Regions from separate parts of the Aquabacterium sp. G14 genome, predicted to be linked through region 1. Evidence: predicted binding sites of a transcription regulator. Region 1 holds the regulator's gene; each other region holds the start of a gene.
What was found. Region 1 encodes FliA, which starts transcription of late flagellar genes. Its sites were predicted from a motif close to CTAAAGTTTNNNNNNNNNNNGCCGNTA; they were not measured.
Positions count from the first base shown of each region.

Region 2: the regulator FliA is predicted to act here: its motif matches at 9,237-9,263, upstream of WIT60_RS15300 (SPM autocatalytic domain-containing protein).
Region 3: the regulator FliA is predicted to act here: its motif matches at 7,682-7,708, upstream of flgM (flagellar biosynthesis anti-sigma factor FlgM).

Region 1 covers NZ_JBBEYB010000005.1:127,395-137,850, reverse strand. The annotation lists gene flhB (flagellar biosynthesis protein FlhB) at 1-1,107, shown strand, start outside; gene flhA (flagellar biosynthesis protein FlhA) at 1,113-3,209, shown strand; gene flhF (flagellar biosynthesis GTPase FlhF) at 3,206-4,924, shown strand; gene WIT60_RS07770 (P-loop NTPase family protein) at 4,972-5,814, shown strand; gene WIT60_RS07765 (RNA polymerase sigma factor FliA) at 5,820-6,545, shown strand; gene WIT60_RS07760 (methyl-accepting chemotaxis protein) at 6,710-8,140, shown strand; gene argF (ornithine carbamoyltransferase) at 8,264-9,196, opposite strand; gene WIT60_RS07750 (aspartate aminotransferase family protein) at 9,199-10,398, opposite strand.
Region 2 covers NZ_JBBEYB010000019.1:9,638-20,093, forward strand. The annotation lists gene WIT60_RS15270 (bifunctional diguanylate cyclase/phosphodiesterase) at 1-1,082, opposite strand, end outside; gene WIT60_RS15275 (transglutaminase-like cysteine peptidase) at 1,096-1,731, opposite strand; gene WIT60_RS15280 (TolC family outer membrane protein) at 2,000-3,844, shown strand; gene WIT60_RS15285 (putative bifunctional diguanylate cyclase/phosphodiesterase) at 4,012-6,327, shown strand; gene WIT60_RS15290 (phosphate/phosphite/phosphonate ABC transporter substrate-binding protein) at 6,324-7,199, shown strand; gene WIT60_RS15295 (SDR family NAD(P)-dependent oxidoreductase) at 7,207-8,001, opposite strand; gene WIT60_RS15300 (SPM autocatalytic domain-containing protein) at 8,085-9,209, opposite strand; gene WIT60_RS15305 (HlyD family secretion protein) at 9,380-10,456, shown strand, end outside.
Region 3 covers NZ_JBBEYB010000021.1:26,142-36,597, reverse strand. The annotation lists gene WIT60_RS15845 (hypothetical protein) at 1-42, opposite strand, end outside; gene WIT60_RS15840 (TatD family hydrolase) at 337-1,176, opposite strand; gene lolD (lipoprotein-releasing ABC transporter ATP-binding protein LolD) at 1,202-1,885, opposite strand; gene WIT60_RS15830 (DUF2788 domain-containing protein) at 1,891-2,100, opposite strand; gene WIT60_RS15825 (DUF2189 domain-containing protein) at 2,102-2,875, opposite strand; gene WIT60_RS15820 (lipoprotein-releasing ABC transporter permease subunit) at 2,868-4,121, opposite strand; gene WIT60_RS15815 (hypothetical protein) at 4,158-5,192, shown strand; gene recJ (single-stranded-DNA-specific exonuclease RecJ) at 5,195-6,916, shown strand; gene WIT60_RS15805 (hypothetical protein) at 6,941-7,315, opposite strand; gene flgM (flagellar biosynthesis anti-sigma factor FlgM) at 7,333-7,635, opposite strand; gene flgA (flagellar basal body P-ring formation chaperone FlgA) at 7,772-8,578, opposite strand; gene flgB (flagellar basal body rod protein FlgB) at 8,731-9,168, shown strand; gene flgC (flagellar basal body rod protein FlgC) at 9,192-9,602, shown strand; gene WIT60_RS15780 (flagellar hook assembly protein FlgD) at 9,643-10,299, shown strand; gene flgE (flagellar hook protein FlgE) at 10,318-10,456, shown strand, end outside.

The DNA of each region.
Region 1 (10,456 bases):
GTGGTCCGCTCGAAGGACCTGGGCCACTTTCTGGTCGTGCTCGTCGCCACCGGCGTGCTGATGGGGCTCACGCCGGTGTGGATGAACCACATGCAGAAGCTCTTGAATGCCGGCCTGCGCTTTGACGCGCGCACCGTGGCCGCACCCGAGATGATGGTTCAGCGCCTGAGTGCGTGGGCCTTGGAGGGGTTGATCGTGGTGATTCCCTTTGCGATCGGCATCGCGTTCGCTTCGGTGGCGGCCAGCGTCTTGGCGGGTGGCTGGGTGATGTCCTTCAAGGTGCTGCAACCCAAGTTCAGCACACTCAATCCCATCAGCGGCATTGGCCGGGTGTTCTCCAAGCAGCAGCTCATCGACGCTCTCAAGGCCAGCTTGCTGGGGCTGATCCTCGGTGTGGCGGGAGTCATGTTCCTGTACAAAGCTTGGCCCCGCATGGTCGACCTGCTGGCGATGCCGCTGCCGGCGGCCATCGCGACCTTGGGGTCCACTCTGGCCGAGGTGATGGGTTCGATGTTGCTGGTGATCGCGGCTTTCGCCTTGCTGGACTGGCCGTTGCAGAAGTTCTTGTTTGCCCAGCGCATGCGCATGAGCCATCAGGACGTCAAGGAAGAATTCAAGCAGCAGGAAGGCAACCAGGAGGTCAAGGGCCGCATCAAGCAGCTGATGCGCGAGCAGGCTCGCAAGCGCATGCTGGCCGCTGTGCCCACGGCCGATCTGGTCGTGATGAACCCGACCCACTACGCTGTGGCGCTAAAGTACGACGAGGCCAGCATGGGCGCGCCGCGTGTGGTGGCCAAGGGCCTGGACCTGGTCGCGCTCAAGATCCGTGACATCGCCACCGAGCACCGTGTCCCTGTGCTCGAAGCGCCGCCACTGGCCCGTGCGCTGTATGCCAACACCGAGCTGGAGCAGGAAGTGCCGGTGGCCCTGTACACCGCCGTCGCCCAGGTGATGGCCTATGTGTTCCAGCTGCGTCAGGCCCTGACCGGCCAGGCCCCGATGCCGGGCAACCTGCCCGATCTGGAGGTGCCGCGCGAGCTCGATCCCCAGCAGTCCGACAAGGCGAAGGCCCGCGCCGCCGCCATGCAAGCAGAGGCTGAAGCATGAACCCGATGTTGCTCAAACTCCAGGCCCTGACGGGCGGTGATCCCAAGCGCTTCCAGGCCATGGCCGCCCCCATCGTGGTGGTGGCCGTGCTGGCGCTGATGGTGCTGCCGCTGCCGCCCTTCCTGCTGGATTTGTTCTTCACCTTCAACATCGCCACCGCCCTGATGGTGATGATGGTGGCTGCCACCATGCTGCGGCCGCTGGACTTTGCGGCCTTCCCGGCCGTGCTGCTGCTGACCACCTTGCTGCGCCTGGCACTGAACGTGGCCTCGACCCGGGTCGTGCTGATGGAAGGCCACACCGGCACCGGCGCTGCGGGCGCAGTGATCGAGTCCTTCGGTCACTTCCTGATCGGTGGCAACTTTGCGGTCGGCCTGATCGTGTTCGCCATCCTCGTCGTGATCAACTTCGTCGTGATCACCAAGGGTGCCGAGCGGATCGCCGAAGTCGGCGCACGGTTTGCCCTGGACGCGATGCCCGGCAAGCAAATGGCCATTGACGCCGACATGAATGCCGGCCTCATCGACGAGCCCGAGGCCAAGCGCCGTCGCCGTGAAGTGCAGGAAGAGGCCGAGTTCCATGGCTCCATGGACGGTGCCTCCAAGTTCGTGCGTGGCGACGCCATCGCCGGCATCCTGATCCTGTTCATCAACATCATTGGTGGCTTCATCATCGGCGTCGTGCAGCACGGTCTGTCGGCTTCTGAGGCCGCCAGCTCCTACATCCTGCTGGCCGTGGGTGATGCCCTGGTCGCACAGATCCCGGCCCTGCTGATCTCGGTGGCCGCCGCCATGGTGGTGTCCCGCGTGGGCAAGGAGCAGGACGTTGGCACCCAGATCATGGGTCAGATGCTGGCCAATCCCAAGGTGCTGGGTGTGGCCGCCGGCATCATCTTCCTGCTGGGCGTGATCCCGGGCATGCCATCCATCGTCTTTTTGCCGGTGGCCAGCCTGTTGGGTTACGGCGCCTGGCGCAACCACCAGAAGCAGGAGGCAGAGCGCCTGGCGCCCAAGCCGGTCGAAAAGCCCGCGGCCGCGGTCGCCCCCGGTGGCGAGGCCACCTGGGAAGACCTGCAGCCCGTCGACACCCTGGGCCTGGAAGTCGGCTATCGCCTGATCCAGCTGGTTGACAAGGACCGTGGCGGCGACCTGCTCAACCGGATCAAGGGCGTTCGCCGCAAGTTCGCGCAGGAAGTCGGATTTTTGCCACCGTCCGTCCACATCAAGGACAACCTGGAACTGCGCCCCAGCTTCTACCGCATCACCCTGCGCGGGGCTGTCGTGGGCGAGGGCGAGGTCTTCCCCAACATGCTGATGGCGATCAATCCGGGGCATGTGACGAACCCCATTCAGGGGGCGGCGGCCACCGATCCGGCCTTCGGGTTGCCGGCGGTGTGGGTGGAGGAGCGGCAAAGGGATGCCGCACAAATGGCGGGTTACACGGTCGTTGATCCATCGACCGTCGTGGCCACACATCTCTCACACTTGATGCAACTGCACGCCGCCAAGCTGCTGGGCCGGGTTGAGACCCAACAGCTGGTGGAGCATGTGACAAAACTGGCTCCCAAACTCATCGAAGACGTGGTTCCCAAAATGGTCGGCATCCCCATCCTGCAAAAGGTCCTCCAGCTCCTGCTGGAAGAGGGTGTGCACATCCGCGACATGCGCTCCATCATCGAAACCCTGGCCGAAAGCGCCTCGGCCGGTGGTCAGGTGGCGCAGGATCCGGCCGAGTTGGCCCGCCGCATTCGCATTGGCCTGGCTCCTGCCATCGTGCAGCAGATCTATGGCCCGGTGAAGGAGCTGGACGTCATCGCCATCGAGCCCGACCTCGAACGCCTGCTGACCCAGGCCCTGACCTCGCCCAACGGTCCCATGCTGGATCCGGGCGTGGCCGACCACCTCACGCGCCAGGCGGCCGATGCCACCCAGCGCCAGGAAAACATGGGTCAACCGGCCTGCCTGCTCGTGCCAGACGCCATCCGCCCCTCGGTGGCCCGTCTGCTCAAGCGTGCGGCCCCGCGTCTGAAGGTGCTGGGCCACAGCGAGATCCCTGAGACCCATTCGATTCGCATCGGTACCCTGATCGGAGGCCACGCATGAACGTCAAGCGCTTCATTGGACGCAACAGCCGCGAGGCCATGCAAAAGGTCAAGGCGGCATTCGGCGACGACGCCGTGGTCCTCTCCACCAAGCCCGCGGCCGAAGGCGGCATCGAGATCCTGGCGATGGCCGGCGAGAGCATCCCTGCGATCGACAGCTACGTCAAGGACACCCCCGCCCCCCGTGCGCCCGCCAGCACGGCGCCGGTCGGTGCTCGCAAGGCGGCCGATGCCCCTGCCGCCGCACCCGCCCGCTCGGCCATGGCCAACCTGGCCAGCTCCGTGCAGGACGACGTCAAGCAACTGGCCATGAGCACCTTGTCCTTCCAGGACTACGTGCGCGAGCGCATGCTCAAGCGTCGCCAGGCTGCCCTGCAGTCGCGCGCCGAGCCCGTGGCAGCAGCCAACGCCGAAGAACAACTCAGCCAGCGCTTTGCCGCCCCCAAAGCTGCCCCGATTCCCGAAGCGGCCGCAGCCATCGACCTGGGCGCCGATCTGGTTCACCGCCCCGTGGCCGCTCAGGCCCATGACGAACACCTGGCCGAAGACTGGGCGGCCTACCAGGCCGAAGCCGCGGCCGTGGCCAGCGCCCCGCGCGCGGCCGCACCCGTTCGCGCCGCCCGCGCCACCGCAACGCCTGCCGCGCACGCCGACCTGACGATGGCTCAGATGGTGCCTGCTTCAGCCGTCCGTGCCGAAGCTGCGCGACCCAGTGCCGTCGAAGTGGCCACCGCCGAAGCCCTCAAGGCAGCGCAGGACGCCAACGCCTTCATGATGAGCGAGCTGCGTGCCATGCGCGCCATGATGAAAGAGCGCTTCGACACCATGGCCTTCGTCGAAAAGCTCGGCCGTACGCCGGCCCAGGCCGCCCTGGCGCAAAAGCTGCTCGATGGCGGTTTCTCGGCCGTGCTGATCCGCAAGATGCTCGACGCCATGCCCGCCGAAGTCATCGACGGCACCCACGACGAAGTGCAGTGGGCCACCCAGGTGCTGCAACGCAACCTCAACACGGCCGACCGTGAACGCGCCATCGAAGACCAAGGCGGTGTGTTCGCCCTGATCGGCTCCACCGGTGTGGGCAAAACCACGACAACTGCCAAGCTGGCCGCCACCTTCGCGGCCAAGCACGGTGCTTCCAACCTGGGTCTGATCACCCTGGATGCCTACCGCGTCGGCGCCCATGAACAGCTGCGTGCCTACGGCCGCATCCTGGGCGTGCCCGTGCACATGGCCCACGACCGCGCCGCGCTGGAAGACCTGCTGGAGCTGCTGTCCGGCAAGAAGATGATCCTCATCGACACCGCCGGCATGGCCCAGCGCGATGGCCGCACCAAGGAACTGCTCGACCTGCTGGCCCACCCCAGCATCAAGAAGCTGCTGGTCATCAACACCGCGGCCCAGGGCGACGCCATCGAAGACGTGATGCACGCCTACCAGGCCGATGCCTGTGCCGGCGTCATCCTCTCCAAGCTCGACGAGGCCGTCAAGCTCGGCCCGGCCCTGGACGCCCTGATTCGTCACAAGCTCAAGGTGGTCGGCGTGGCCAACGGCCAGCGCGTGCCCGAAGACTGGCACCGCCTGTCCTCGCAGGCCCTGGTGCACCGCGCCCTGCGCGCCAGCCTGAACCCGGCCTACCGCCTCGACCCCACCGAGGTCAGCCTCGTGTTCTCTGCCCCCAGCCACACGGAAACCCAGGCCGCCGCCCGCGCCATGTGAAGCCTCGTGGCTCCCTGAACGCAAGCCAACGTTCTCAGACAGCGCCGATGACACGCCACGCCCGTTCCCAGGCCGGCTCTGCCGGCACCCGCGCCCACCATCCTGTTGACCAGGCCCAGGGCTTGCGGCAAATGTTCGTCTCACGCGTACTGCGCTTCATTCCGGTGGTGGCCAATGGCCGATCCGGCTGTGGCGGGCTGGTGCTGGAGCGCCTGTGTGCCGCCTACGCCGGCTTTGGCCTTCACACCCTCGTGGTCGATGCCAGCGAACAGGCACGCGCGCCCAGCGAGCTGGTGGCCTTTGATCTGGCCGAGGGCATCGAGCCCCTGTCCGACCAGATCAGCTACATGGCCGCCAGGGGCTTGCCTCTGCGCCATGTGGATGCCCGTGGCTCCTGCGCCAGCCTGCTGCCGGCCCTGGCCGATGCCTCGCCCCGCAGCGATGTGGTCTTGGTACACGCCTCGGCCAGCGAGATCGTGCGCCTGTTCGGCCAACCCGCTCGCGGCATGGCATTGCGCCCCCTGATTTTCACCAATGACATGGCCGAGGGCCTCACGGATGCCTATGCGGCCGTCAAGATCCTCAGCCAGCGCGGCGGCTGGATGAGCTACGACCTGTTGCTGTGCGCCCCCGTCGAGAGTGCCCAGGCCGAGCCTGTCGCTCAGCGCCTGGCCCGTTGCGCCGATGACTTTCTGGGGGTGGCCCAGCGCAGCGCACATCAGCTCGACCCCCAGCAAGCGGCCACCGCCGATCCCGATCCCCACTTCATGGAAATGGCTGCCGCGTTGCTCCACGGTGCCTTGCCCTTGAGCTTGGGCGATAGCGCCTTCGAACACCTCACCTCACCAGGGTCGGCCTTGCCGGCTCGCGTTGCCTCGGCCCATAATTGATGTACATGGAACCCAGCACGTACACCGCCAAAGGGCGTCTCGACGTCAATGGCATGTTGCGCCAGTACAGTCCGCTGGTGCGCCGCTTGGCGCATCAGATGATGGCCAAATTGCCTGCCAACGTCGAGGTCGACGACCTGATCCAGGTGGGCATGATCGGTCTGGCCGACGCGCTCAGCCGCTTCGATCCTGCGCAAGGGGTGCAGATCGAAACCTTTGCCACCCAGCGCATCCGGGGCGCCATGCTCGATGAGTTGCGAGGGGCGGACTGGCTCAGCCGAGGCTCCCGCAAGCAGCAGCGCGACATCGAAGGCGCCGTTCATCGTCTGGAGCAGCGCCTGGGGCGTGCGCCGCACGAAAGCGAGATCGCTGCCGAGATGGGTTTGAGCCTGCCCGATTACCAGGACATGCTCGGCAAGGTGCGTGGCACCCAACTCATCTATCTGGAAGACATGAGTGGCGACGAGGGTGATCAGGATTACCTGGATCGCCATGTCGCCGACAGTGGCAGCGACCCGCTCAGCCTCCTGCAGGACGATCGCATGCGGCATGCCCTGGTGGAAGCGATCAAGAAGTTGCCCGAACGTGAGCAACTTGTCATGAGCCTCTATTACGAAGAGGACATGAACCTCAAGGAAATCGCGGCTGTGCTGGGGGTGACCGAATCCCGCGTCTGCCAACTGCACAGTCAATCCATCGCCCGTCTGCGTGTCAAGTTGCGAGAGTGGTGAGGGGGCCCGGAGCGCTGCGCGTGGTCTGGTGATGTGTTGGCTTTGAAATGATTCAAATCAAGGGCATCGCGTTCGCTCCCCTGATTTTCCGTGGCAGCGTGCTTTTTTGCGCACCCTTTCCGGGGTTGTCCCGATAAGATGCGCCCACGAAAAAGGACATCTTCATGCGCGCTGACTCCTCTCCCGGTTACCTGTTCCACCGTCATGACATTGTGGTGCTGTGGGGCATCGCCGCTGTTTTTCTGGGCACCCTGGCTTACGGCTGGATCTACAACAACCTGACCCTCGGATTGTTGTTGGGCTTGCTGTTCATGGGCCTGTCCCTGGGGGTTGCGGCCATGTCCAAAGGCGGCTTGCTCAGCCGCGTGGGGCTGCCTGTCCTGGGCATGACCATGGTCGGCCTGATGATCCACGTCGCGCGCGGACACAGTGAGGCGCACTTTGCCGTGTTTGCTTTCCTGGCTTGCTTGGTGGTTTATCGCAGCAGCGCGGCCATCATCGCCGGGGCGGTTGCCATCGCCGTTCACCACATCACGTTCAACCAGTTTCAGACCTGGGGTTGGGGCCCGATGTGCTTCACCGAACCCAGTTTCATGCGGGTCATCGAGCATGCGCTCTACGTGGTCGTGGAGTCGATCGTGCTGGTCTTGCTGGCCCTGCGTGCCCGGTCGGACTTTGCCACGGCCGAAGAATTGATGCGCATCGTCGAACAGATCCAAGGCGACGATGGCACGGTCAATTTGCAGGTGTCTCACCTGTCAGCGCGGGGGCGCGTGAGCCGCAAGCTGCTCGATGCCCTTCAGCACATTGAAACAGCGATCCAGCAGGTGAACCGCTCGGCCGACGCCATCCGACAGGCCAGTGCCGACATCGCGCACGGCAACCAGTCTCTGAGCAGCCGTACCGAAGATGCGGCTGCCAGCATCGCGCAAACCGCCGCGTCGGTCGAGGAAATTGCCTCCACCATCCGCGCCAGCGTGGACAACGCACACCAGGCCAACCGCCTGGCAGGGCAGGCCTCCGATGTGGCGTCACGCGGTGGTGACGCTGTGCACCGCGTGGTGGACACCATGGCCGGCATCCAGCAGTCCAGCCGCAAGATCACCGACATCATCGGCGTCATCGACGGCATCGCCTTCCAGACCAACATCCTGGCGCTCAATGCCGCGGTCGAGGCCGCACGGGCCGGCGAACAGGGCCGTGGTTTTGCCGTGGTGGCCAGCGAAGTGCGTAACCTGGCTCAGCGCAGTGCCGAAGCGGCCAAGGAAATCAAGCAACTCATCACCCGCAGTGTCGAGCAGGTGGACAGCGGTAGCAGTCTGGTTGGCAGCACCGGTGAAATCATCGGTGAGGTCGTCGAACAGGTGCGTCGCGTCAGTGCCCTGGTCAGCGAAATCACCGTCTCCAGTTCCGAGCAGAACGATGGGGTTGGCCAGATCAACCTGGCCATCACCCGGCTGGATCAGACCACACAGCAAAATGCCTCCATGGTGGAGCAGACGGCTGCTGCGGCAGAGCGACTGCGCCAGCAATCCGATGAGCTCGTTGCCGCCATGGCGGTGTTCCGGGTGTCTGCCCAGAGTGCGCATCGCTGACATCGCCATGATCCAGGCGCGACATTCTGCGCGCCCATGACAAAGGGACTCCTCGGAGTCCCTTTGGTTTGTGCGCTGGCGCTGAGCCTGTCCCCATGAAGCGCTGCCCCATGGGGAGGGGCATCAGCCGATGCGTCCCAGCAGCAGGTACTCCATGAGCGCCTTCTGCACGTGCATGCGGTTTTCGGCCTCATCCCACACCACCGACTGCGGGCCATCGATCACCTCGGCTTCGACTTCCTCGCCACGGTGGGCGGGCAGACAGTGCATGAACAGGGCATTGGGTTTGGCCACGGCCATCATCTCGCGGTCCACGCACCAGTCGGCAAAAGCCTTCATGCGCGCCTCGTTCTCGGCCTCGTAGCCCATGGATGTCCACACATCGGTGGTCACCAGATCGGCGCCACGGCAGGCGTCCATCGGGTCCTTGAACACCTTGTAGCAGTCGGTGGACTGGATGCCGGCCACGGCCGGGTCGATCTCGTAGCCGCTGGGCGTGCTCACGTGCACCGTGAAGCCCAGAATTTCTGCGGCCTGCAGCCAGGTGTTGGCCATGTTGTTGCCATCACCCACCCACGCCACCACCTTGCCTTCGATCGAGCCACGGTGCTCGATGTAGGTGAAGATGTCAGCCAGGATCTGGCAGGGGTGGTACTCGTTGGTCAGGCCGTTGATGACCGGCACGCGCGAGTTGGCGGCAAACTTCACCAGCTTGGCCTGCTCGTAGGTGCGGATCATCACCAGGTCCACCATGCGCGAAATCACCTTGGCGCTGTCCTCGATGGGCTCGCTGCGGCCCAGCTGGCTGCCATCGGTGGTCAGGTGCACCACCGAGCCGCCCATCTGGTACATGCCCGCCTCGAAACTCACGCGCGTGCGAGTGGACGCTTTTTCGAAGATCATCGCCAGCGTGCGGTCGGCCAGCGGGTTGTACTTCTCGTAGTTCTTGAACCGCTTCTTGATGATCGCGGCGCGGTCAAACAGGTAGGCGTACTCCTGCGCACGCAGGTCCTTGAACTGCAGGTAATGCTTGATCAGACTCAATCCGGGCTTCATGGTCAGGCCACGCTTTCAGACAGGAATTGATGCACGATGGGAGCCAGGATGGCGACCAGGTCGTCGGCTTGTTCGGTCGTGAAGATCAGGGGCGGCAGCAGTCGCACCACGGTGTCGGCGGTCACACTCAGCAGCAGGCCAGCCTCCATCGCGCGCGTCAGGATCACACCGCAGGGGCGGTCCAGCTCGATGCCGATCATCAGGCCTTGGCCACGGATCTCCTTCAGACCCTTCTCGCTGCCCAGGTCGCGTCGCAGCGCCGCCATCAGGTGCTTGCCCACATGGTCGGCCTGCGCCAGCAACTGCTCCTCTTCCATCGCCTCGATGGTGGTGACGCCCGCCCGCATCGCCAGCGGGTTGCCACCGAAGGTGGTGCCGTGGTTGCCCGCTTGCAGCACATTGGCCGCCTTGGGGCCGCACACCACCGCGCCAATCGGCACGCCCGAACCCAGGCCCTTGGCCAAAGGCATCACGTCCGGCTGGATGCCCGCCCACTGGTGGGCGAACCACTTGCCGGTGCGCCCCATGCCGCACTGCACCTCGTCGAGCATCAGCAAGATGCCCTTGTCGTCACAGATGCGGCGAGCAGCTTGCAGGTAGTCCACACGCGCCGGGGTGATGCCACCTTCACCCTGGATGGTTTCCATGAAGATGGCGGTCACGTTGGGGTGGCTGGCCACGGCAGCTTCCAGCGCCGCAATGTCGTTGAAGGGCACGCGCACAAAACCTTCCACCAGCGGCTCGAAGCCGGCGTGGATTTTGGTGTTGCCGGTGGCCGACAGCGTGGCAATCGAGCGGCCATGGAAGGCGCGTTCGCACACGATCACTTCGGCACGGTGAATGCCCTTGTCATGGCCGAACTTGCGCGCGATCTTCAGCGCGGCCTCGTTGGCCTCCAGGCCCGAGTTGCAGAAGAAGGCATTGGTCAGCCCCGAGCGCTCCACCAGCAGGCGCGCCAGCTCTTCCTGCAGCGGCACCTGATAGTAGTTGCAGCTGTGGATCATCTTGGTGACCTGATCCTGCAAGGCCGCGACCAGCTTCGGGTGCTTGTGACCCAAGGTGTTGACGGCGATGCCCGACAGGCCATCCAGATAGCGTCGGCCCTCGGTGTCCCAGACGTAGGCGCCTTCGCCATGCGACAAGGCAATGGGCAGGCGGCCGTAAGTGGGCATCACATGGGGCATCGACACGGGGGCGTTCATGGCTCAGGTCTCACATCAGGAAAGAAAAATGGCGCAGCAGGCACTGCGCCAAGGGACA
Region 2 (10,456 bases), on a different contig from region 1:
GTCACCCCCCCCAGCGCAAACGACGCCGAGACACCTTCCCGGCTGAGCACCCCTTGCCAAGCTTGCACGCAGGCCTGCGGTGCCACCTCACGCAAAGCATCCACACCCTGCACACACACGGCAAAGTCCCCGCCGTTCAGGCGCCCCACACACGCACCACTGGCGCTCTGTGTCACCTCTCTCAAAGACTGCCCCAACTTTTGCAACAGAGCATCGGTCTGCATGTGCCCCAGGGTGTGGTTCAAGCCCTGCAGATCACTCACCCGCAAGAAATACAACACCCCGGTACCTGCGCCTTCTTCATCCTGCAAGGCACTGGCCAATTGGGTCATGAAATGGGCCCGATGCGACAACCCGGTGAGCGGATCGCAATGTGCCTGCTGACGCAGCACCTCCACCTGTGTGGCCTGCTCGTCGAACAAGGCCTTCAAACGCATCACCACACCATTCATCGCCCGAGACAAGCGCGCCAATTCCGGCACCCGTGGTTCCTTGACCGTGATGAAGCGACGCTCCATCAGTGCCTGCGCTTGCCCCACCGTGGCCTCCAGCGGTTGGCGGATGCCACGCACCCCAAAAGTGGCCAGCACACCGGACACCCCCCCCAGCAACGCCAACCATCCAGCCGTTTTCAATGCTCCTTCCCACAACTGAGCATGGGCAAACGCGGAATGACTCACCACTTCCACCGAGCCCAGGGCCCGCCAGCCGTCAGACACCTGAGCCACCCCCGGCGCAGACACCACCGGCATCAGATTCACGAACCACGCCGGCACAGCCGACTGCTGGCCGCCTGCGTCCGAGACCTGGTTGAACACCACCTTGCCCGTGGCGTCCTTCAACGTGATCCGTTGGTAATAGCCCGTGTCAAACATGGCCATCACCGCCAACTCCATCGCAATGGCATCGCCCTTTTGCTGTGACAGGTTCAGGGCCAAAGCCTGCGCGTTGTCGGCATTCTTCATCCGCAACTGCGTCTCCAGATAGCCCTGCGATGACGCCATCCACACCGCAAAACTGCCCAGAAACGCCAGCAACAGCGTCCCCAGCAGCAGCAACCAGATCTGACGAATCAATGACATACCTGCACCATCCTCACCACCAGCCTTCGGCCTTGGCTTTCGTTAACATGTCCCGCCAGCGTGACAAGCGGGCCGAAGGATCGCCGGCGCTGGACGCGCCCACCCCTTGCCACATGCCTTCGGCGTTGAAACTGAACACGGGTTTGAGATCCGGCCGGCGCGAAGCCGGACGAATGTCACCCAACAAATTGTCGAGAATCAGCGGCTCGGCCAGGGGGTCGCGGTAATACGCGAGCACCATGTGGGCCTGCGTGACGGCACCGATCTGTGCTCGCACGTACACCAGACGCAACTTGGCGCTGGGCACCCCAGCTGCCATCAGGGCAAAGTACTTGGCGATCGCAAAGTCCTCGCAATCACCCTGCCCCCGGTTCATCATCTCCAGCGGCGAAGCCCAGTAATCCAGCTGTCCCCACACATCCTTGTCATCACGGAACTGAATGGCGCGATTGAAGAAAGTGTTGACTCCCTTGAGACGGGACTCCTCCTCCAGATCTTGTGCCTCCATGATTTCTTGCGCCAGCAACTGCGCCCGCGCCGCCACTGAAGGCCCCAGGCGCTGCGCCTGCGTCAACATGCGCTCCGACACCCATGCATGACTGCCAACGCCGGCACACACCAGGCAAAGTGCCAGCAAGGCAGCTCGCACGCACCCCAGCCTGCTCCCTTCAGCACTGAAATGTCTGAGCAACAGTGAACGCCAGATCACACGCAAACGAAAGACTCAGCCAATGGTGCATCCCGATACGCCCCCCCATTCTGGTGGAGGCTGATCAATGCCGGATAATGTAAGAATCTGTAAGCATAATTTGATGCCAGAATGCCCAAATCATGACACAAGCCCTTTGTGTCACGGAGCAGCCACGGCGCCGTTTCGGCAGCTGGGCGGTGTTTGCGCACATGAAATTGAGGATTACGTGAACAACAAAACGATCAAGCTGAGCCTGACAGCCCTGAGCCTGGCCATCCTGTCCGTCACCGCCCACGCACAAAGCGCACAACCCACCGGTCTGGCTGCGGCCGTGCAACAGGCCATCAACAACAACCCTGACGTCACTGCGCGCCTCAATGCCCTGCGTGCTGCAGGCAACGAGGTGGATGTCGCCCGAGGCCAATACCTGCCCAGCGTCGACCTGACCGCCAGCGTAGGTCGTGACAACGACCGCATCACCTCGCGCAGCCCCACATCGCAAAGCCTCAGCCGCACCGGTCTGGCCCTGAGCGCCAGCCAGATCCTGTGGGACGGCATGGCCACGCGACAGGAAGTGACACGGCTCGATCACGCGCGCCTCACCCGCTACTTCGAGTTCCTCAGCACCACCGAAGACACTGCGCTGGAAGCCGCTCGCGCCTATCTGGACGTGGAGCGCTACCGCAAACTCGTCGCGCTGGCCGAAGACAACTACGTCCAGCACAAATACGCCTTTGACCAGTTGCAAACCAAGTTCAAGGCTGGCATCGGCCGCGGTGTCGATGCCGAACAGGCCAACGCCCGCCTGGCTTTGGCAGAGTCCAACCTGACCACCGAACTGGCCAACCTGCACGATGTCAGCGCCCGCTACCTGCGCATCGTGGGCGACGTCCCTTCCGCCACATCGACCACGCTGGGCGTCGACCTGTCCAAGGGCATCCTCCCGGGCAATGTCGACACCATCAACCAGGCCTTGTCCAAGCACGCCAGCATCAGTGCAGCCATTGAAAACCTGCGCGCTGCACAAGCTCAGGCCAAGGGCGCCGAAAGCCGCTACCAACCCACCGTGGAAGCACGTGTGCGCACAGGCGTGGGCAAGAACTTCGACGGCGTGCAAGACCAAAAGCGTGACAGCTCGGCAGAAATCCTGCTGAACTGGAACCTCTTCAACGGCGGCAGCGACAAAGCTCGCGTGCGTCAGTACGCCGACCTGCTCAACCAGGCCGCCGACCAGCGGGACCGCGCCTGCCGTGACGTTCGCCAGACTGTGGCCATCGCTCACAACGATATCCGCAAGCTGCAAGACCAGCTGGTGGCACTCGATCGCAACGTGCTGGCCATCGAGAAAGCCCGTGACGCCTACCGTCAGCAGTTCGACATCGGCCAGCGCAGCCTGCTGGACCTGCTGAACGCAGAGAACGAGCTCTACACCGCCAAGCGCTCCTACGCCAACGCCGAATCTGATCTGCAGTTGGCGTACGCACGCACCCAGGCCGCCAAACACAGCCTCACCAGCACCCTCGGACTGTCTCGCGACACCGAAGGCACCGAAGGCGCTCCACAGGACTGGCAGGCTGCCAACGATGCGGCCCAACGCTGCCCGGTGACGGCCATCGACGTGAAGGCCACCAGCCTGGGTGAACTCGATGCCCGCGCCCGCAAGCTCGCGGTGCCTGCCATCACCGAGGCCACTCCGGTGGTCGCCGCGCCCAGCGCACCCGCACCGGCGCCCTCACCCGCAGTGGTCACCGTCTCACAGCGCCTGCGCGACTGGGCTGACACCTGGATGGCGAAGGACGTCGATGGGTATCTGGCTTTCTACGCCAAGGACTTCGCCCCCAGCCGCAGCACCTCGGCCAAGTGGATTCAGGAGCGTCGTCGACTGGTCGGCAAGACCGGCACGATCGAGTTGACACTCGACAACATCCAGACGCAGGCCGTGGGTGACACTGTCGTGACGCGCTTCGACCAGAAGTACAGCTCCAGCAACTACAAGGACAACAGCGTCAAGGTGCTGACCTGGAAGCAGATTGACGGCAAATGGGTCATCGTCAAGGAAAGCAACCGCTGATCGCGGCTCAGCTTCTCTGACCAACCCCACAAGGCGTCCTTTCAGGACGCCTTGTCATTTCAGGGCTTGTCAACGGTTTGACACACACCGGTCGCAGACTCGCGGCTTTCTGGTTGTCTCTCATCGTGCGCCCCCTTTCCTCTCTGCCGAACTGCGCATGGCTCGCTATGCTGGGGTCCCGACATGGCCGTTGGCTGATGTTCGTCAGCGCCACCCTGTCTCTGGGGCTTCTCGCACTGGTCTGGAGTTTCACCTGGCAACGCCTGGAGTCGGAACGCATGCTGACGCGTGCGAACGCCCACGCTCAGCAGCAGAACCTCACAGCCATCATCTCCGAAAACCTGGGCCAGGTCATCGATCGCGGCAAACTGATGGCCATCGCTGCCGAGAGCTGGTTCGGCGGCCACGCTGCAGAGGTGCCCTCACGCTTGAACGCGATGATCGCGGCGGACCGCATCTTTCTGCGGGCCGCCTTGTACGACGATGCGCTTCGCCGTGTCTACGCCAGTTCACCGGGAGAGGATCCTCCCGAGCTGCGGGCGGCCTTGCTTCACCTTTTGCAGCCGCCCCCAGGCCAGTCCGTCGCTCACATTGCCTTGGCACCGAGGCCTCAGAGGAATGAGCAGGCCTGGCAGGTTCCGCTCTTGCTCCCCGTGCCCGGTCCGGATGACCGCAACGCAGGGGTGCTGCTCGTCGTGCTGGACCTCGGTTACTTTCTGCGCCTGTATCAGCACATCGACATGGGTCGCACTGGCTTGATCCAGGTCGTCCGGCTCAACGGAGAGATCATCGCAGAGGCTCGCCAAGAGGGCCTCGTGCTGCAAAGCCAGCTCGCGCATACCTCCCACCTGTTACCCGTGAGCCAGCCACCCGACAGGCAGCGCTCGGATGAGCGCGAACGAGGCCCCGCGTTTCTCTCCAGCCATCAGCAAGTCCATCAGATGCCATTCCAGGTCATTGTCAGCCGGGAGATGGACGAAATCCTGGCGCCACACATGGCCACGCGCGAGCGCTTCCTGAGCGTGCTGCTCCTGGTCAGCGCCTTGTTCCTGGCGGCCACCACGTGGGTGACCTTGGGCATCCGCCGACAAGCCAGCTACGCCGCCGCACTGGCCGAGGCCGACCGCAGCAATCGTGCCCTGATCACCCAACTGGAGGAAGAAAAGCGCCGGGCCTTTGTCATGGCCGCCCACGATCCCTTGACCGGTCTGCCGAACCGGCGCATGTTCAACGAGTTGCTGAGCAGCCACCTGCAGCAGGCGAGACGAAACCGCAAGCACTACGCGCTGATGTACATGGACCTTGATCGCTTCAAGGAAGTGAATGACACCCTGGGTCATCATGTCGGCGACCTGCTGCTCCAGGCTGTGTCTGCACGCCTGCGCGCACTCTTGCGTGAGTCAGACCTCATCGCCCGCCTCGGGGGCGACGAATTCGCCATCCTGCTCACCGCCCTGCCACGAGCCGACGACGCCGCCGTGGTGGCCGGCAAGCTCGTCTCCGAACTCTGCAAGCCGTTCACCGATCTGGACGGCCATGACATTCAGGTGAGTCCCAGCATCGGTGTCGCCCTGTTCCCGCGTGACGGCAACGACACCGACGCCTTGTGCCGCAATGCCGATGCGGCCATGTACCAGTCCAAGCGCGCTGGACGAGCCCGCTACACCTTCTATGACGCCTCCCTGAACCCCACCGACGCACGGCTCTTCAACCTCGCCCAACGCCTGCCGCATGCGATCGCAGACGGCGAATTGGTGCTCCACTTTCAGCCCAAGGTGAGCCTGAATGACTACCAGATCAGCGGCTTCGAGGCCCTCGTGCGCTGGCAGCACCCGGAGCTGGGACTCATCTATCCCAACGACTTCATTCCCCTGGCGGAGCGCACCGGCGCCATTTTGGAGCTGGGTGACTGGGTGGCTGAAGCCTGCTGCCGGCAACTCGCCAGCTGGCGCAAAGAGGGCCAGCGCCTCGTGCCCATTGCCTTCAATGTCTCGGCCGTTCAACTGCACGACGACATGCTGCCCGAGCGCATCTCACAGCTCCTGCACCGGTACGACCTGCCGGGCGAGCTGATCCAGGTCGAGATCACCGAGACCTGTCTGGTGGAATCGATGGACGTGGCCAACACCGTGCTGCATCATCTGGAGCGATTGGGCATCCACATTTCCCTGGATGACTATGGAAGCGGCTTCTCCAGCCTGGGCTACATCCGCACGCTGCCGATCCACTGCCTCAAGATCGACCGAGGCTTCATCCACGACATCCGCAACAGCCCCGACGACGCCGTCATCGTGAGCTCCATCATCACGCTGGCGCACAACCTCAACATGTGTGTGGTGGCCGAAGGCGTGGAGCTGGTCGACCAACTGGTGCACCTGAAAACTGCGGGCTGCGATCAGGTACAGGGCTACTTCTTCAGTCGTCCGGTCCCAGCCACCCAGGCCAGCGCACTGCTCAGCCGCCCCTCCATGGCCCCCACATGAGCCTGCTGCGCCACGTCTTCACCCTGCTCGTGGCGCTGGGCCTGCCTGTGCATGCAGTCGCACAGCCCCCACATGCCTGCGCAGACCCCAGGCCGCTGAGGCTGGCCCTGGTTCCGGAAAAAGACCCATACCGGCAAACGCAACAGTACCGCCCACTGCTCAAGGCCCTTGAGCACACGACGGGAAGGCGGGTGGCATGGATTCCGACCACATCTTATGGCGCCGTCATCGAAGGCCTGCTCACCGGTGACATCGATGTCGCCCAAATGGGCCCCGCGTCCTACGCCGTGGCCATGAGCCGGGGTGCCCAGCTCACACCGGTGGCCTCGTTCCGCCTTCGCCCGGGCCCGGCAACCCCGGATGCAAGCGCGTACCACTCGGTGCTCATCAGCAAGCGATCGACGCACCTGCAAAACCTGTCGCAACTGCGAGGCCGCACCCTCAGCCTCACCGACCCAGCCAGCACCTCTGGAGCCGTCCTGCCCAGACAGGCGATCCAGTCGCTGACAGGGCTCTCGCTGGAAAGTTACTTCTCACGCATCACCTTTGCCGGTTCGCATGATCGGTCGCTGGAGGCTCTGCGTCAGGGCCGGGTGGATGCGGCGTTCGTCTCCAGCACCGCCATCGACGAAGCGGTACGGCGCGGCACCCTCCGCATGGACGAGATCCATGTGCTGTGGCGCTCACAGCCGATCCCCTACGACCCCTTCGTGATCCGCTTGGCCTTGTGCCCAGCGCTGCAAGAGCAGATCCGCAGGGTGTTTCTGGGGCACACCCAGCGCCTGCAGCCGATGTTGCAGGAACTGGGCATGACGGGCTTCGTGCCGGTCACGGCTGAGAATTACCGCGAGATACGGCAACTCTATCCGTGAGGCCCGCTCACTTCGCGATGCCGCCGGGGTAGCACAGCCCCCCCGTGATCTCGATGGTGGTGGCATTGAGCGCTTCGTTTTGCACGCAGTAGCCAATCATGTCGGCAATCTCCTGCGGCTCGATCAGGCGATCGATGTGCACATCCTTCAAGATGGCCTTGAGCGCCTCCTGGTTCATGCCCGTGAGCATGGGAGTGGCGGTGTAGCCCGGCGCAATGCCCACACAACGGATGTTGCGGATGCCGCGCAGCAGGAACTCCCCGACGATGATCTTGGGCATCATCGCCACCGCCGACTTGGCCGACGAATAGTTCAGCTGTCCGATCTGCCCGATCTTGTTGACCGATGAAATCGGCACCAACAGCCCCTTCCACCCGCCATTGACCATGGCCTCGGCCGCGTCACGCAGGGTCAGGAAGGTGCCGGTCAGGTCCACGTCGATCACTGGCTTCCACTTGTCCATGCCCATCTTGCGAGAGACCTTGCCGGTGGTCTTGTCCAGCGCCAGCATGGTGCCGTCGCGGATGATGCCCGCGCAGGCCACCGCAATGTTCAACTGACCAAACGCGCTCACGGTGGCCTCGACAAAGCGTGCGGTGTCAGCCTCGCTGCTCACATCGGCCTGCACACCGATGGCCTCGCCACCCATGGCCTTGATCTCGGCTACCACACGGTCGATGTCCTCCTGCACCATGTCAACAATGGCCACCTTGGCCCCTTGCCGCACGAAATGCTTGGCCACAGCCTCGCCAATGCCATTGCCACCGCCCGTGATGAGGGCAACGCTGTTCTTGATGTCCATGAGTCGATCCTGATTGACGTGAGTAAACTGACTTGACGCCAACAGCTTAGGCGCCATTCACCCCCGCCATGATGACAGATGCGTCACACTGTCAGGTCAATTTGCTGGACGGTGCCTGCGCCACCTGCCTCGCTGAGGTAAACGCTGCTGGAGCGCACCGTGCCCAGGCTCTGCTGGTCGGCCCCCTTGAGTTCGAAGGGTGTGCTCACGGCCCCCAAGTACAGCGCACCAACCCCCAAGGTGCTCAAGGACCGCATCGTGGCCGATGCCGGCGCGACGGTCGCGGCGCTCTCGCCGTCGGCTTCGGTTGCAGCGACACCTCCCGCTTGCGGCATCCACACCTGCAAGCGTTTGAAAACGGCATCGGCCTCATCGATCCAGCCGTTGCCATCATCGTCCCACTGGGCCAGCTCGGCAAACCCCTCGCCTGTCATGGGGCCGAACAGCTCGCGGCCATCATCGACGCGACCGTTGCCATTGCGATCCAATGCCAGATAGCCCCTGTCACCTGACAGCAGGGCCACCTGCTCGACTTGACCATCGGCATTCAAGTCAAAACTGAAGCGCTGATCCTGCAACTGCGCGGCCATCCCATCGAAATTGATCACCAAAGGATCTTGCTGCTGCACCGCCCCGCCTCGCAACACCGTGCTGGACACCTCGGTGAAGCTGCGCTGCATGCTCAAGCTCAGCTCGAAGCTGACTTGACGTGCGTCCGCCGTCAGGATCACCCCCTGCGCCGCAAAGTCGCTGGACTCGGCCTCGTGATACAGCTCGTGCCGCTCATATGACCAGGATGGTCCACCCGCCGCCAAACCCGAGGCGGACGGGGGCCCAGCCTCCTCGCGCACGCGCAACTCGCCTTCACCTTGCGCGCCTTGCGACGCTGCCTCGCGAGCCTCCTCGCCATAAAGACGAATCACCTCGCCTGTCAGCCGCTCCAACATGTCGCGCAAGGCGAGCAAGCGCGGCGACAGGTTGCCCGACACCACCCCGGACGCCTCAGTGTTCTCGGCGGAAGACAGAGGCTCTTCCGCCTTGCCCGTCGGGTTGATGGCCATGGGGACCGGGCGCGGCAAAGCAGCGGCAGGCATGGCCGCGTCGGGCCTTGATGCACCGACCTGCCACTGCAAACGCTCACTGACCACATGGGCACGCTCAGACCGGTGCTGCGCGCGCAGCGACATCAAACTTGCTTCCACTTTCATCACCGCACCTCCATGACCTTGGAGGGTTATCGGCCGCGAACCGTCCACGTTGAAGGGCGACCGCCAAACAAATTCACAGGGTTGCCCCTCGCTGGCAGACAGCGTGACAAATCGCACAACCGCGCCGCTTCCCGGTAGACTTGACGCGCAAACAAGGGAAGCGAAACAAGATGGCATGGACACGCACAAGTCGCTGGATGGTGGGGGCAGGCCTGGTGGCCGTGGCTGCACTGGCTGCAGGTGTTTTCCTGAGCGGCCAGTCCGAGTCGGACAGCGGCCTGGTGCAGGTCAATGGCCGCATGGAGAGCGACCAGATCGTGGTGTCGGCGCGCGTGCCTGCGCGCATCTCCGAGGTGCTGGTGCGTGAGGGCGACACGGTGAAATCAGGCCAAGTCATGCTCAAGTTGCACGACGACGGTGTGGCGGCGCGCACGGCACAGGCTGCGGCCGCGGCGGCAGCCCAAATGGCCCAGGTTCGCGCCCTCGAATCTTCCCTGACCTTGCTGCGCAGTGAAACCGCCATGCTCACCCAAACAGCACAGGCCGACCTCACTGCTGCTCAGGCCGAGCTCACCCGGCTCGGCGTGGTGGCCCAACAAAGTGCCCTGGAGCGCGACCGCGTCAAGCAACTGGCCGAGCAAGGCTTTGTCGGCCCCCAGGCGCTGGAGCGCGCGCAGGTGGCCACCCGGAGTGCGCTGGAACAATACAGCAGTGCCCGCGCGCAGGTTCAGAAAGCCCAGGTCAACCTGCAAAACGCGCGCCTCGCCCCCCAGCGCATCGCATCGCGCTCGGCTGAATTGCAGGCCGCCATCGCCCAGGCCGAGATGGCCCAAGCCAAGGCACTGGAGGCCGCCAGCGAATCCAAGGAGCTGACGATCAGCGCCCCCGTCAATGGTCATGTGGTGGCGCGCTACATCAACCCTGGTGAGGCCGTGAACCATGGCGTCCCGTTGTACGCCATCACAGATCTGTCCAAGGTCTATCTCAAGGCCTACATCCCCGAGCCCATGTTAGGCCGCGTCCAACTGGGCCAAGCTGCCCAGATCTGGACCGACTCTGACCCCGACCAGCCCATCGAGGCCAAGGTTGGCTACATTGCCAACCGAGCCGAGTTCACGCCCAAGGAAGTGCAAACGCGCGATGAGCGCACCAAGCTGGTCTTTGAAGTTCGCCTTTACCCCACCAAAGCATCGCAGCTCAAACTGCTGCCTGGCCAGCCTGCCGACGGCATGATCCGCCTGAGCCCG
Region 3 (10,456 bases), on a different contig from region 1:
CACATCATTGACTCCCGCAGCGATACTTACAAAACCCAGCACCTCATATGACAGCGAATCACACGCTCACACAGCGCACCTAAAATCAAAACCAAGTATCCACAAAACAACCAAACCAGGCAATCAAAATAAAAGGTTGATAGCGCAAAGCATTTACCAACCTCCGCAAGTGATGCACTTTTAATCAATGAAAAAGACAACCCACCACCACAACGGAAATTACAACGATCCATTCAACATGCCGACCTATTCATCGTGGCAGCACGAAACACCCAAATCAGAATAAAGTAATGAGGTAGTGGCGCGAAATCCCAAAAATCAAAAATCAAATTTTGATCAACCCCAGGCCCTCACCCTCGGCAACGCATCCCTCACATTCGCCGAAGTCCGCTCCCGCGTCTCCGCCAAACTCCACCCGCGCACCTCGGCCAGCGTTTCCGCAATCCTCGGCAGCTCAGCCGGCTCATTGCGCCCACGCTCACCCTGCGCCCGCTGCTCGGCCGTCTTGTAAAGCCAATGCGGCGGAATATCCGGCGCATCGGTTTCCAGCACCAAGGCCTCGGCTGGCAACTCGGCCGCCAGGCGGCGAATCTGCAAGGCCCGGTCGAAGGTCATCGCGCCGCCAAAGCCCAGCTTGAAGCCCAGCTCAATGAACGCCCTCGCCTGCTGCGGGCTGCCGTTGAAGGCGTGCGCAATGCCGCCCATCACGGGCCGGCCGGCATCGCGGCAGCGCCGCAGGTGTTTCAGCAGCACGTCCGCGCTGCGGCGCACGTGCAAGATCACGGGCAGGCCATGCTCGGCAGCCAGCGCCAGCTGGGCGGCGTAGATGTCTTCCTGGCGGGCGCGGTGGGCGGGGTCTTGCCAGCCGGGCGCAAAGCCGTCCAGGCCAATTTCGCCCACGGCCACCAGGCGCGGGTCGTCGTGCCAGCGTTGCAGCGCGTCGGCCAGTTGGGCCACGGCATCATCGGGCACGTCGTCCACATACAGTGGGTGAATGCCCAGGGCGTACACGCCGTTGCACTGCTGGGCCGCGGCGCGGGCGGTGGCAAAGGTGGCGGGCGACACGGACGGGATCACCAGCAAGCCCACCCCGGCAGCGCGGGCGCGGGCGATCACCTCGGCGCGGTCGGCGTCAAATTCGGGGGCGTCCAGGTGGCAATGGCTGTCGATCCACATGGCCCGGCTCCGCAGCAGGGTGGCCTCAGTCGACAAACTGGCCGTTGACCAGTCGGTGGCGTTGGCCGCAGCGTTCGGCCAGGGTGCCGTCGTGCGTGACCATGACGACGGCGGTGCCCTGGTCAGCCGCCAGTTGCAGCATCAGCTCGAACACGGTGTCGGCGGTGCTGCGGTCGAGGTTGCCGGTGGGCTCGTCGGCCAGAAGGCAGGCGGGTTGGGTCACCAGGGCGCGGGCAATGGCCACACGCTGGCGTTCGCCGCCAGACAGCTCGGCCGGGCGGTGCGCCACGCGGTTGAGCAGGCCGACCTTGTCCAGGCACTGGCGTGCCTGTTCGCGCGCCTGCTCGATGGGCAGGCGACGGATCAGCAAGGGCATGGCCACGTTGTCGAGCGCCGAAAACTCGGGCAGCAGGTGGTGGAACTGGTAGATGAAGCCGAGGTGCTGGTTGCGCCAGGCGCCCTGCTCGGCCGCGCTCATGGCCGACAGGTCGCGGCCCATGAGCTTGACGGTACCGCGCGTGGGCGCGTCCAGCCCGCCCAGCAGGTGCAGCAAGGTGCTTTTGCCCGAGCCCGAGGCGCCGACCACGGCCACGGTTTGGCCGCGCTGCACGGTCAGGTCCACGCCTTGCAGGATGGTGACGTCGAGCGGGCCTTCGTGGAAGCGCTTGAACAGGCTTTGCGCCTGGAGGATGGGGGTGTCAACAGACATGGGCATCAGATGTTGAGAAGCCAGGCGATGACGTTTTTCGCCACGAAGCCCAGCACCCCGAAACCGAGCACCAGGAAGAGCACGAAGGTGCCGAACTTGCCTGCCTTGGACTCGCGCGCCAGTTGCAGGATGATGAACATCATGTAGAGGATGAAGCCACCGACACCGATCGTCAGACCGAACTGAGCGATCTGTTCCTCTGTCAAACCAAACATATCAAACAGCTTCCTGTACGACCAAGTCGCGGTACGCATGCCAGGTCGCGTGGCCCAGCACGGGCATCACCACGATCAGGCCAATCATCCAGGTGCCCAGGCCCACCAGCGTCAGGCTCATCACCAACAAGGCCCAGGTGCTCAGGCAGATGGGGTTGGCCATCACGGCGCGCCAGCTGGTGAGCACGGCGGCCTGCACGGTCACCCGGCGGTCCACCAACAGGGGAATGGCGACGACGCTGGAGGCGAAGACGGGCGCGGCCATCAAGCCGCCCACGAGCAACCAGATCTCGAAAAAGCCGGGGTTGGGGGCCAGCACCACGCGGGTCAGAAAATCTTGCGGGGTGGTGACCGATGGGCTCACGCCCAGGGTGATGAGCGCCGCCGAGGTGACGACCCAGCCCGTGCCCAGCGCCATGAGCAGGATGCCGAAGCGCACCAGGCGCTGGTCGAGCGAGGCCCACACTTGCCACACGGCCGACAGGCCCGCCGCCTCACCACGCAGCAGCGCGCGGCTGACGGCGTACAGGCCGGTGGCCAGAATGGGCGCCACCATCAAAAAGCCCGACAAGGCGCCGGCCAGCACCCAGAAGCGGTCCCACGCCAGCCACAGCATCAGCGCGCCAAAGCCGGCCATCAGCACGCCGTGCGACAGGCCGACCAGCGGGGCGCGGGCAAAGTCGCGCGCGCCTTTGGCGAGCCAGATGAAGGTGCGCAGCGAGTGCACCTTGCGCACGCGCAAGGGACGGTGGTGGGCGGGCAGGATGTCACTCATACCGAAGGGCCTCTGCAGGTTGGACACGGCTGGCGCGCCAGCTCGGGTAGAGCGTGGCAGCCAGGGACAGCACCAGGGAGATGACGGCGATGGGGGCGATGTCGCCCCACTGCGGGTCGGACGGCATCTTGCTGATGAGGTAGATGCTGCCGGGCAGGAAGTGCACGCCCAGGGCCTGCTCGATGGCGGGCACGATGACGTCGATGTTGAAGGCGACCAGCAGGCCCATGCCCAAGCCGCCCAGCGTGCCCATGACGCCCGAGAGCGCGCCCTGCACCATGAAAATGCCCATGATGGAGCGCGGGCTGGCGCCCAGGGTGCGCAAGATGGCGATGTCGGCGCGCTTGTCGGTCACGGTCATCACCAGGGTGGAGACGAGGTTGAAGGCGGCCACGGCCACGATCAGGGTGAGGATGATGAACATCATGCGCTTTTCCACCTGCACCGCGTCAAACCAGTTGCGGTTGGTGTGCGTCCAGTCACGGACGATGACGTCTGCGCCCAACGATTCGGCCAGCTCGCCGGCCACGCGGCGGGCGTCTTGCGGGTCTTTGAGCTTGAGTTGCACCCCGGTGGGGCCACCGGTGCGGAACAGGCGTGCGGCATCGTCGGCGTGCATCAGCACCAGGCCGCTGTCGTATTCATAGTGGCCGGCGTTGAAGATGCCCACCACCGTCACCTGCTTGAGGCGGGGCACCACGCCAGCCGGCGTCACCTGGCCGCTGGGGGCCACGACGGTGAGCGGGTCGCCCACGGTCACACCCAGCACGCGGGCCATTTCTTGCCCGATGACGACGCCCCACTGCCCGCTTTGCAGGCGCGCGAAGGTGTCTTGCATGGCGGCGGCCAGGGGCGTCACCGCCGCTTCTTCAGAGGGGACGATGCCGCGCACCATGGCGCCGCGCATGTCTTCACCCCGGGCGATGAGGGCCTGGGCGGGCACAAAGGGCGCCGCACCGATGACGGCGGGGTTCTGCTTGGCTTGGGCGGCCAGCGCGTGCCAGTCGGGCAGGCCTTCGCCGCTGGCGTTGTAGAGCTCCACGTGGGCGACCACCGAGAGCATGCGGTCGCGCACTTCCTTCTGGAAGCCGTTCATGACCGACAGCACGATGATGAGCGCCGCCACCCCCAGGGTGATGCCCAGCACCGACACACCGGAGATGAAGGAGATGAAACCGTTGCGTCGCGCGGAGCGGCTGGCGCGGGTGTAACGCCAACCCACGCGCCATTCATAAGGGAGATTCATGGTGGGGGAAGTGTACTCATTCGATAATCCCATCCCATGCACCCGCCCTCTTCTGTTGTGGCCGCACCCCGTCATTGGGTGCTGCCGTTTGTCGCCAGCCTGTCCGAACCCTGCCAGCACGCCCTGCCACACCTGAACAAGGACGGGCAACTACCCCACCTGCGCCGCCTGCTGGGCGCCTTGCAGGTGAGCCAGCGCCTTCTGGGGGATGAATACGCCCTGTCGATGCCGCACGAGCGCGTGCTGGCGGCGGAAATGGGCTGGCCGGGTGCTGCTGCCGACACCAACCCGGCGGACGCCGACGGCTTGCTGCCCTGGGCCGCCTGGTGGGCCGCCCAGGACGGCGTGAGCCTGGACCCCGCGCTGTGCTGGGGCCTGCTGAGCCCCGGCCACTGGCTGATGGGCCGCGACCACCTGACCTTGCTGGACCCGGCCACGCTGGGCCTGAGCGAGGACGAATCCCGCACCTTGCTGGAAGCCGTGCGCCCACTGTTTGAGGAAGACGGCTGGACCCTGCAATGGGGCGCAGCGCAGCGCTGGTACGCCGCCCACCCTTCGCTGCAAGGCCTGCCGACGGCCTCACTGGACCGCGTGATTGGCCGCAACCCCGACCTGTGGCTGACCGATCACCCGCAGGCCCGCATGGTGCGGCGCCTGCAAAGCGAGGTGCAGATGCTGCTGTACCAGCACCCGCTGAACGAGGCCCGCGAGGCGGCGGGCCTGGCCACGGTCAACTCCTTCTGGCTGAGCGGCTGCGGCCAGCCCCCAGCGAACACCGCCCTGCCCGCCCCCGTGCAATGGGTGAACGAATTGCGCGCGCCCCTGCTGGCCGACGACATGCCGCTGTGGCTGGAGGCCTGGCAGCATGTGGACGCCACGGTGCTGAAAGACATCTGCACCGCGCTGGACGCGGGCGAGGCCGTGAAGCTGACCCTGTGCGGCGAACGCCATGCCGTGACGCTGACGCCGGCCGCGGCGCCCTCCCTGGGCGCCCGCCTGGGCCGTGCCCTGCGCCAACTCACCGGCCGCCCCGACACGGCCCGCGTGACCGACCTGCTTGAGCCCCTGTGACCATGAAAATCATTGCCCGCGACGTGCCGCCGCGCACCGCCTGGAGCCTGGAGCAAGCCGGCGTTCACCCCCTGCTGGCCCGCCTGTTTGCCGCCCGCGGCGTGCGCAGCGCCGAAGAGCTGGATGACAACGCCAGCAAGCTGCTGCCGCCGCCAACGCTGCGTGGCACCCAGGAAGCGGCTGTGTTGCTGGCCGATGCCATCGCGCAAGACCAGCGCATCTGCATCGTGGCCGACTATGACTGCGACGGCGCCACCGCCTGCGCCACAGGCCTGCGCGGCCTGCGCATGCTGGGCGCCCGCGCCGACCAGCTCAGCTACGTGGTGCCCGACCGCGCCCTGCACGGCTACGGCCTGACGCCGCCCATCGTCGATTTGGTGAAGGCCCAGCAAGCCGATGTGCTGGTGACCGTGGACAACGGAATGGCCAGCCACGAGGCGGTGACCCGCGCCCGCGCGCTGGGCATGCGCGTCATCATCACCGACCACCACCTGCCGGTGGTGCTGGACGATGGCCAGGTCAGCCTGCCGGACGCCGACGTGATCGTGAACCCCAACCAGCCGGGCTGTGAGTTTGCCAGCAAGGCCTTGGTGGGCGTGGGCGTGATGTTCTATGTGCTGCTGGCCCTGCGCGCCGAGTTGCGCCAGCGCGGCGTGTTCGACGCCGCCACCCAGCCCCGCATCGACAACCTGCTGGATTTGGTCGCCCTGGGCACCATTGCCGACGTGGGCCGCCTGGACGCCAACAACCGCCGCCTGGTGGCGCTGGGCCTGAAGCGCATCCGCGCCGGGCGCATGCAGCCGGGCATTGCCGCGCTGTTTGCCGCCGCCGGGCGTGATCCGGCCAAGGCCAGCAGCCAGGACTTTGGCTTTGCGCTGGGGCCACGCATCAACGCGGCGGGCCGTCTGGCCGAGATGGGGCTGGGGATCGAGTGCCTGATCACCGATGACCCGGTGCGGGCGCAGGCCCTGGCGCAGCAGCTCGACGGCATCAACCGCGAGCGCCGCGAGCTGGAAGCGGGCATGCGCGAGCAGGCCGAGATGATGCTGGAATCGGTGCTGCCGGAGGGCGAACCGCCTGCGGCGCTGGCGATTTTTGATCCGGAGTTCCATGAGGGCGTGGTGGGCATCGTGGCCTCGCGCCTGAAGGACCGGCTGCACCGCCCGACGTTTGTGTTCGCGTTGGGGCAGGATGGGCTGCTCAAGGGCTCGGGACGCTCGATTGCCGGTTTTCACCTGCGCGACGCGCTGGATTTGATCGGCAAGCGCCACCCCGGGCTGCTGCGCAAGTTTGGCGGCCACGCCATGGCGGCCGGCTGCACCATTGCCGAAGAGGACTTTGACACCTTTGAGGCGGCGCTGGTGCGCGTGGCGAATGACGACTTGGACCCCAGCTTGCTGCTGCGCCAACTGAGCACGGATGGCCCCCTGGATGCGCAATGGTTCACGGCGGAGACTGTGTTGGAACTGGATAGCGCCGTGTGGGGACCGGGCTTTGAAGCCCCGGTGTTCAGCGACGAGGCGGAGGTGTTGAACCAGCGCCTGGTGGGCGAGCGCCACCTGAAGCTGAGCCTGCGCGTGCAGGGTCAGGTACGCGATGGCATCTGGTTTGGCCGGACGGAGCCACTGCCGAGCAAGGCGCAACTGGCATTTCGCATCGACCTGAACGAGTTTCAGGGACGCCAGCGTGTGCAGTTGATTGTGGAAGGCGCCAGCGAGGGCTGAGCCTGGTAAGGCAGAACCTGTGGCTCAGCGGTAGGCTTTGCCCAGGGCACGTGCCGCGGGGCTTTGGCCCAGCGCACCATAGGTATCGTGGGCCTCTTGCGGAAACAAAGCGCTCAGCGTGCGGCCTGTGGAGGCCAAAGCTTTGTGAACCGCCGCTTGCAGGGCCTGCGTACGGGCTTGCGCCGCTTGCAGGCGCTGACGCAGATCGGGCGTCAGGGCTTGCGGGGCAGAAGCTTGGGCGGCAGAGAGGCCGTCGGTCAGCGCACGTTGGAGTTGCTGCGCCTGGGCTTCGATGCGGTTGGCATCACCCGCGGCGAGCGCGGCGTCCAACTCATTCAGGCAGGTTTCGATGTGCGCCACCCCAGCAGCGAGTCGGGCGTTGGGGTTGGGCGCATTCACCATGCGAAATCAGGTGCTCAGCCTTGGCGGCCTTGCAGCAGTTCCTTGGCGTTGCCAATCAGCTTGTCGGCGATGGCGCCGGCGTTGACTTGGTAGGTGCCGTTGTCGATCGACTGCTTGATGCGGGCCACTTTGGCCGCGTCGAACGTGGCGGTGTCTTCCGCCAGCAAATTGGCTGCGGTAGACAGGGTCACGGTGGCGCTTTTGCCCGCCGCGCCTTCCGACGCAGCGGTTTTGCCCGTGTTTTTGGCCGAACCGACGCCTTCAGAGCGCGAACTCAAGCCCGTCAGGGCCTTGTCCACCAGGTTGCCGATTTTCATGATTTGCTCCTTGCACCCGGCCGATCCCAGGTGATCACATCTGCGTTATCGACGTGATGCGAGCAAACTTTAGCGTGAATTACAGATTTTCCCGGGCCAGGGGGTAAGCAACGGTAAGGGGGTGTGGGCGAAAATTTCACAATGTGAGCTCCGCGAGCCCTTCCCCCGTGGGTTGGGCACACACCACCCGGCCTTGGCTGGTGCGGACACGGGCACAACGCCCTTCGTCGCCATGCGCCAGGGCCGTGCCCTCGGACGCGGCCATGAAGCCTGGACCCTTCACATGTAATCGTACCGGATCCCCTGCTGAAAACCAACGGCGCGCCCGCAAATCCGACTGGCGCAGGCTTTCGCCCGCTTCGAGGCGACGCTGGGCCGAACGCCCGATCGCTTCCGACAGGTTCATCACAGCGGGGGAGCTGCTCTCGGCCAAATCGACCTCGGCCAATTTCAGGTCCTGCGGGCCGATCTCCTGACCGGGGGTCACGGCATTGTTGAGCACCACGGCGGTGCCCCAGACTTTGACGGTGACGGGCCAGAACACATTCCAGCGCACGGCACCTTGCTCACAGCGCAGGCCCACGCGGGTACGGCCCCACAGCTTCATGCCTTGGGGCATGTAAGTGGCCACTTTCTGGCAGGGGGCGAGTTTGAGGCGTGGGTCGAGCTCGCCAAGCGCCACCTCCACCCGCGGCGCTGCGCCGGGTTGGGCCTGCCCGGCATGGGTCTGAACCTGTTGGGGCAACTGCACCTGCGTCTGGCCCTGCAGCCACTGACTGACCAGGCCTGACAGCGGCGCGGGGTCAACCGCGCTCTGGTCCGCGCGGGCCAGCGTCGGGATCCAGCACGCCAGCCACCCCAGGCACATGGCCCACAGCACACGCCTGAGGCCGCGTTGGCGCAGGCGCGGGGGGATGGGGGAGAACAGATGGACTGTGGGCATGGTGCAAACGACTGTACGCCGCCCATTGCGCCCCCAGGCTGGGAAATGAGCCGGGAAAGCCCGTTTATTTCGGCTCATGTTTTGGCCCCAGGCGATCACCATACGGCCAGATCCACCATTCGTGTGAACCGCCCACCCCGGAGGGCCCGACCATGCTGAACCGACTCACCGATGCCCTGAACTTTCAGACCGAAGCGTTGAAGCTGCGGTCGGAACGCCAGCGCCTGATCGCCAGCAACATCGCGAATGCCGATACGCCGGGCTATGTGTCTCGAGACTTTGACTTCGCCACCGCGCTGAAGAACGCCACGGGTCAGGCCTCGGTGGGCCCAGCCGGGATGTCGGCGCCCCGCCTGGGCATGAGCGCCGCCAACCCGGGCCACATGCAGCGCAACGGTCAGCTGGCAGGCAGCGGAGCCAGCGCCGAACTGGCCTATGCCCCCACGACCCAGGCGAACCTGGACAACAACACGGTGGACATGGACCGCGAGCGTGCCAACTTTGTCGACAACACCGTTCGGTATGAGGCCACGCTGCGCTTCATCAATTCGTCGATGCGCACGCTCAACACGGCCATCACCGGTCAGTGAGTTGAACGGATCAGGAGCCCATCATGTCGATGTTCAAGATTTTCAACGTGTCCGGCAGCGCCGTCAGCGCGCAGTCGCAGCGGCTCAATGTGGTGGCCTCGAACCTGGCCAACGCCGACACCGTGGCCGGCCCCGATGGTTCGGCCTACAAGGCACGCCAGGTGGTGTTCACCACCACGCCCATGGGCGGTCCGGGCACCGCCGGGGTCACCGTGTCTCAGATCACGGAAGACAACACGCCCGGACGCCGCATTCACGACCCGAAGCATCCTCAGGCCGACGCCGATGGCTATGTGACCTACAGCAATGTGAACACGGTGGAGGAGATGGTCAACATGATCTCGGCCTCGCGTTCGTACCAGAACAACATCGAGGTCATGAACACGACCAAGTCGCTGTTGATGAAGACCCTGCAAATGGGCCAGAGCAACTGATGCGGGCCATCCCGTTTGAACCGATCAGCAAGGATTACCCATGAGCACTTCCGCCATTTCGGGCACCACCGGCACCAGCGGCCAAAGCACCACGAAAAGTGCCACGGCCGCCGCCAATGAGGCCTCTGACCGGTTTCTCAAACTGCTGGTGACGCAGATGCAGAACCAGGACCCGCTCAACCCGATGGACAACGCCCAGGTGACCAGCCAGATGGCGCAGATCAACACGGTAACGGGCATCGACAAGCTCAACAACACCGTGAGCAGCCTGGGCAGCAGCCTGGCGCAGATGCAGATGCTGCAAGGCGCGGGCCTGGTCGGGCGTGCGGTCTTGCTGGAAGGCAATGACCTGGCCTACAACGCCGAGACTGGCAAGGCAGGCGGCGGCTATGAACTGGCGGCCAATGCCGGCAAGGTGCAGATCGAGATCCTCAATGCCGCGGGTGCGGTGGTGGACACGGTCACGCAAACCAACAAGGGCGCCGGTCGCCAGGGCTTCGAGTGGACGCCGCCCGAGGGCATGTCCACCAACGGCATGCGCTTCAAGGTGACGGCCGCCAGCGGCAACACCGCCGTGACGGCAACCCCTCTGACGTCGGCACTGGTTCAGGCCGTCAACACCACCAATGGCACGCTGACGCTGGAATTGAGCAACGGCAGCAGCACCGCTTACAGCCAGGTCAAGGCTGTTTCCTGATCCTGAAAGGACATCATCATGGGCTTCCAACAAGGTCTCTCCGGCTTGAACAGCTCCAGCAAAAGCCTGGAGGTGATCGGCAACAACGTCGCCAATGCGAACACCTACGGTGCCAAGTCCTCTCGGGCTGAATTCGCCGACATGTATGCCGCCTCGC